Regions from separate parts of the Paenibacillus sp. S25 genome, predicted to be linked through region 1. Evidence: predicted binding sites of a transcription regulator. Region 1 holds the regulator's gene; the other holds the start of a gene.
What was found. Region 1 encodes CtsR, which represses protease genes until heat stress. Its sites were predicted from a motif close to ATGGTCAATAAAGGTCAAACA; they were not measured.
Positions count from the first base shown of each region.

Region 2: the regulator CtsR is predicted to act here: its motif matches at 1,503-1,523, upstream of clpP (ATP-dependent Clp endopeptidase proteolytic subunit ClpP).

Region 1 is NZ_CP073683.1:5,232,431-5,235,857, forward strand. It holds gene mcsB (protein-arginine kinase McsB) at 1-452, opposite strand, end outside; gene mcsA (protein-arginine kinase activator protein McsA) at 481-1,005, opposite strand; gene KAI37_RS23020 (CtsR family transcriptional regulator) at 1,075-1,539, opposite strand; gene KAI37_RS23025 (GNAT family N-acetyltransferase) at 2,079-3,266, opposite strand.
Region 2 is NZ_CP073683.1:213,996-217,422, reverse strand. It holds gene KAI37_RS00960 (sugar-binding transcriptional regulator) at 44-1,081, opposite strand; tRNA gene KAI37_RS00955 (tRNA-Arg) at 1,351-1,425, shown strand; gene clpP (ATP-dependent Clp endopeptidase proteolytic subunit ClpP) at 1,636-2,232, shown strand; gene KAI37_RS00945 (PdaC/SigV domain-containing protein) at 2,357-3,427, opposite strand, start outside.

The DNA of each region.
Region 1 (3,427 bases):
TCAAATGCATCATCAATAACCATAGCGCGTTCCCAAGCTTCCCTAACCTGACATCCCGGATATAAGCACTGGATACGCAGATGATCCTCTTCGTTTATCATAACACTAACCGATTCATCATCGCTAATTAAAACAGCACCGTTACGAGATTCGTTCGCCAAATTTGGGCTTATCAAATGCTTCTCAACCAGCACCTGCTTGTCGATCTCATCCAACTCGGATATTTTCAACGTATGAAAAGTACCAAAACCGCCTAAATCATCATACTGAAGGATATCCGTCAAGCGTTGAAGTGCTTCTTCCGACTGCTGATTGGTAGCAAGCATGGGAAAAGGCAGATGCTGCAAGTTACGCGCAATTCTCACCCGGCTGCTAATGACAATCTCCGAATCCGCAGCATCACCACGCATCCAGTCACTTAGCGGCTTCTCCGTAAACCGAATATTGGGCATTACGCATCCCTCCTACTCTTCACAAACTTTACTCTTCAGTCATTTCTTTTTCAAGCTCTCTGATTTGATCCCTAAGCTCAGCAGCTGATTCAAATTCTTCCTGTACAATATGCTGTTGCATCTCTTTTTTCAAATCGTCAATTTGCCGTTTAACCTTCAGTCGGCCTCCAGTGCGAACCGGAACTTTACCAACATGATTCGTACTGCCATGCACACGCTTGAACAGAGGGTCCAGACGACTATCAAAATATTGATAGCACGATGGGCATCCGAAACGTCCCAGCTTACTAAACTGTGCATAGGTCATGCCACAATCCTTGCATTGCAGGTTCTGCGGACCACTGTGGCCTGGAGACTGGCTCTTTGTACTGGAGTCAAAATCCAACATCCCCGACAACAAGCTATGAATCGAAAAGCCGTTAGGTGTTCCAGGGATCATCTCCCCTTTTTCCTTGGCACACGTCTCACAAATATGAAACTCTGTCTTTTCGCCATTCACAATTTTGGTGAAATGCAAAGTTGCCGGCCGCATATTACATTCTTGGCACAGCATAAAAGCACCTCCTTCAATGTCAGGATTTATACCAATCCCTACATCCAAACGTTAGTCTCTATTCACATACTATTTGGTCGCCAGCAACGAGATCAGCATAGCCTTAAGCAATCTTGCTCGCAGTTGATCACGATAGGGAAGCTTCAGTAATAATGTATCCCTTGATAAAGCAGCCTTCATTAGATTAGCTTCCCTTTTGCTTAAAAAATGGGCTTCCTCTAACTGATAAATCAGTCCTTCGGCTGCCGATTGGCTTATTTCCTCCCCGATGCTCTGATGAAGATGTGTATGGATGGCATGCTGTGCAGGCAGCTGAATCCGCTGAATACGAATGTAGCCCCCGCCACCGCGTTTACTTTCCACTACATAGCCTTTTTCCAGCGTAAACCGGGTGCTAATTACATAATTAATTTGCGACGGCACGCAGGAAAAGCGATCAGCCAGATCATTGCGCTGAATCTCCACTAAACCTTGGGGACTTTCCAGCAATATACTCTTCAAATATTGTTCAATAATATCGGAAACATTGCGCATTTCATCATCCTCCACTAACGGAAACGCAAGTATTCAAGTACATTTTACGCTCCACAGAGTCCGCCGTATATTGAACTTAACCAAACGGTAAAGTCACGAATCTAAGCTGTATTCAGGCTATTGCCTTATCTACATCCATTGGAATTGTACCGTTTTGTCTCTAGTGTGGCCTTTATTTGCGATTAATCATACACTTCTCTTATGTTCATAAGAGTCAGCTCCTAACTATACGCAAATCATTTCGATCCTCATTTACTTCTTTGCTATCAAAATTACCTTATACAGCCAATCCATCAACATAATACTTCTACAGAATCACACGAGGTTTGATTGACTTTGACTTTCTTTGACTATATTCATATTATAGCACATTATTCATTTTTGCCAAGGGGTCAATACCATTTTTCGCAATCTAATTATGTTTTATACAATATCATAAAAAAACTCTTCCCATTACAGAAAGAGTTTTGAAAATTTTGATAACCACACAAGTCATGCTCCCTGAAAGATGAAGCCTAAGAAGAACTAAATGGCCTTTATCAGAAAAAATCCAATAAGAACGTTTGTTTTACCGGTATTACACGTTTAATGGCAGACACAGACTCACTGCTGCCTTCAATACGCCCCCATTTATACAGATCATCAGCCTGCTGGTAACCAAGCATCAGAGTCATCAGTGACTGAATCCCAAGTTTCAAGTCAGCTACTATGGCGTTTTCAGATGAATTGCTTATATCCACTCTCTCCAGATGTCCTTGCCCCTCCGTAGTAATCGTTAATCTCCATAATCCATCATTCCATGGAGCATACCGATCAGTCAGATTTAAGGTTAAACTTGTTTCTTCTCCAATCTGTTCAAAAGGGTATCTTTCTATAAAAGCAGCTGCATCCACAATACGACCCATAAAATAAGGCACAGTTTCTTGTTGAATTCGTGGATCATCGAGTAAAAATGGTAGATTGTCATCTGCTGGAACGTAATTAAATTTACCTTGGGCTATCATTGAGTCATGATTTGCAAAATAAGTCCATAAAGCCCGACGAGCCGTCTCATTTTCATATACCAACTCATCACAATTCAACTGTTTATCTTCAATTTTGTATAGCGCATATCCCTGAGGATCGCCTGTTTCTGAGTAATATACCGCAGTTCGATAGTTCTCATTTAAAATCCGCTCTTGCCACCATTCCTTATCTCGTACCAGCGTGCCATTATAACGAGATGCATACGCTTGATACACTTGGTCCAGTTCTGAAATATCTTTGACATCACGTTTGACTGTACCTTCTGTTTTAAGTTTTGCAGGGAATTTATCAATGGGAATGACGTACTTTTTATATTCAATATACGTTTCCCAACCAAATTTACGATAGAAGGCAAAGGAGAATGGATGCAGAAAAGAAAGGCTTTGTCCCGCAGACTTCATCTCTTCAAGCGCATGCGTCAACAAACGTGACACCATGCCTCCGCGACGCTTTTCTGGCCACGTTGCCACACCAGCAATGCCCCCCATATCAAAAACCTGACCGTTTATGTATACCTGTAGGGGTAACAAAGTCAATTTAGCATTCAAGTCATGTCCGTCGAATATTCCCCATGTTTGCTCTGGTTTGAATTTCTTCTTGGATTTTTCCAGATCCTCCAGGGACATTGTAAACTGAAAAGCATATTGAGATAATTCAATAGCCGCTTCAAATTCCTCACGTTGTAATTGTCTGATCTCCATAACTTCGTCACCTCGCTTGTATACTTGGGCATCCATAAAAAGATTACACACTAAGAGTGTGGCAAACCCCATTCTCTCTGTCAACCTTAGAAACAGGTGGTCATCTAAAACGCATAAAAAAAGAACCATAATCTCATTGAGATCATGGTCCTCTTTACTTG
Region 2 (3,427 bases), 940 kb from region 1:
GACCCGAAAGCCCGTCAAGACAACACTATTCATAAATCCTATATTAATCATTTAAATAACGACTTACAATCTCAACAGCAGCGCCTTCGTCGGTGACTAGAATGTCTTCTTGCCCGAAACGCAGTACCGCATGAATAGCGGCCGCCTTGTTTTTGCCTCCAGCTACACCTAGAACCGTATCGGTACGCCTAATGTCCTCCAATCGGAGTCCAAGCGTCAGCATTCTGTGAACAACGACGCCATCTTCGTTAAAGTAATAACCAAACGATTCGGCTACCGCTCCTTCACTGCTGATCTGGGCAAAGGTTTCGGGATCAAGTTTACGTCTATGTGCCATCGCTATGGCGTTGCCTATCCCGTGAATGATGATACGACTCTCGCGAATCAGGTTCAATATATCCTGAATGTTCGTATCTTCAAGCAAGGAGTTGTAAGCATGATTGCTGAGCAAATCCGGTACATGGAGCAGACGGTATTGAGCGCCTACCTTGCGAGCCATTGTGGAAGCAATTGTGTTGGCCTGCATTTCCATGCTTTCTCCCAAACCCCCGCGTGCCGGTACAAACCACCCACCCTTAAGTGGGCCATTAGAAGGTAGTGCCAGTTGTTCCGCCACGTCGGCAATTGTTGTGCCACCTGTTACAGCGACCACATCCTCGTCGTCCATAACACTCAGCAACGCTTTTGCTCCAGCGCGCCCCAGCTCCTGCTTTGTTAACGGAGAAGCATCCGAATCCCCTGGAACGACAACCACCTTCCTCAAACCATAGGCTTGACGAATCTGGTCCTCCAATTGGGACAGGCCGAACAAGTTGTTCGCAATCGGCTCCAGCTGTTCCAGCAGATCCAGTCCTGCTTTGCTCACCTTCATGCCTACACTCTCAATCTCAATTAGCCCCTGAGCTTTAAGAAGATCGGTTTCGGCGCGCAACACGCGCTCGGTCATGTTCAGTGAAGCTGCCAGTGTTCTGCGTCCAACAACATCGGACAGCATAATCTGATGCAGGATCGTGTACCTTTTTTTCAAAACATCCATGAGGTCGGGCAGAAGCTGCTTCTGTATTTCTAATATCTTTCGCATGCTTTCCACTCCCGCACACTTCTAAGTTCTGTCTCTAATGCTCTATCTCTAACTGGTCTTAAAATGTCCCGGGATAACTTTTTAAGTCCCACGTATATCTTAACCAATATTTGCTCCACATGCAAGTCTATCTGAACCTATATTTCTCAACCATTCATCTGAATATGCGCATTTAATAAAAGCTTGCAATTCACTGCTGTATATCATATAATCATTTTTGTTTCCAATTAGCTGTTTAATTAGTTAGTTGTTTGCATTGATTCAACTATGCGCCCGTGGTCCAACGGATATGACGTAGGCCTCCGGAGCCTGAGATCGAGGTTCGATTCCTCGCGGGCGCGCCATTTTAAATGAACGCTTAAATGCTTCTATATAGTCTTTTAACCAATAAGAGCGCTGAGGGCTCTTTTTTTTAATCATTAGTTTGACTTTCTTTGACTTTTTGTTTGAAATTGTTTATCATGTGGTTAATACGGTAACAGTTTATAAATAAGGGACGTGTAATCGGCATGTCCACCAAATCCACTAACGATATTTAAGGGAGGTTTTTTGACGTGAGCTATGTTCCTATGGTAGTAGAACAAAGTAACCGCGGCGAACGCGCCTATGACATTTATTCCAGACTGTTAAAGGATCGCATTATTTTGTTAGGCTCGGACGTCAATGACGTTGTAGCCAACTCTATAATTGCGCAAATGCTGTTTTTGGCTGCCGAAGATCCTGAAAAAGATATTCACTTGTATATTAACAGCCCTGGCGGTTCCATTACAGCTGGTATGGCCATTTTTGATACGATGCAATACATTAAACCTGACGTTTCTACGATTTGCGTAGGTATGGCGGCTTCCATGGGCGCGTTCTTGCTGAATGCAGGCGCCAAAGGTAAACGTTTCGCTTTGCCAAACAGCGAAATTATGATTCACCAACCCCTGGGTGGTGCACAAGGCCAGGCAACGGATATCGAAATCCGCGCACGCCGCATTCTGAAAATGCGGGATAAACTGAACCGCATTCTCGCAGATCGCACAGGCCAACCACTGGAGCGCATTGAAAAAGATACAGACCGCGACTACTTCATGTCTGCTGATGATGCCAAGGAATACGGTATTATTGATAAAGTGCTAACTAGCTCCTCTCCAGAAGGTGTATAAGCGAAGTAATTCGCCTCTCGTTAACTGGTAAATGAAAAAGCTGCTCCGGATGTTCTTATCCGGTAGGCAGCTTTTTTGCTTTATTGTTTTTTAGGTTATAGACAATTGGACTTGTTTATTTCTACTATTCATTCTGTCCCGCAAAAGGCTTTCCGCCTTGAGGCAGCAATTGACCGAACGAATAGGTAAACTCCGGAATTCCATACGCGTATGGCGCATAATCATACAAATCAAACACAATTGTTACTCCACTGTTAGTCACATAAAAATTCTGATCTGCCGCCAGCTCTTTAAATTTGCCGAATCCTTCGCCAGCCTGAAGTGCATCGATTTTTTTCTTCAAATCAGCATTGAGGAACTTTTTGTAGTTCGGGTTTGCCTTCAATACGTCAGACAATTGCAGCAGTTTACCATCAGCGAGCGAGAACGTATATCCTTTACGTGCCGTCATGCCATGTGCGCCACCCGTATACGAGTAATCCTGCATAATCACACTCAGAATACCATCCTTGTTATAGGCAATCGCAAAATCATTTCCAAACTCATACGGTCTTTCTGTTGTAGCCTCTCCCTCAGCCATCATCTTTTTGCCTGCTGCCAATATACCTTCTGCATGCTTTTTAAGCGCATTGTTAATGGCCTGTTGAGCCTCAGGATTCAGCTGGCTACCGCTGATTTGCGGGTACTTAATCTTGTAGGAAACCTTTGCATTACTTGAAGCTGGAAGTGTTTGAGACGCAATTGTGATCGGATTTAGCTGACTTTTACTCAGCGTTACTGTTTTCTGAGCTGCATTCCATTGAGCATCTATGCCCAGATAGTCCTTCAGCAGACTCATAGGAATGTATAGCTTCCCAGCGATCTGTTTGGCATCCATGCTACGTGTATTGATTCCATTGACGTTGACGTAGGCATCCGAGGAAGAAGCCGTAATGTAAAGTTTATTGTACCCGCTACCTACGGTATACGTCGTTGTTTTCGCATCATAGCTTACTGGAATCCCCAGGCTGTCACGTAGTGCGGCCACCGGAATCATTGTACTCCCGTTCACTTGAACACCTTTAGCGGGCAACGTTTTACCATTCCATTGGATGGTGATTCCTGGTTGCTGTGTTGTCGCTTGCTGTTGCTTCGTCGATGCTGCCTGGATATAGGAAACGGGAACAGCTGTGACTCCTGCGAAAATCCCTGCCGC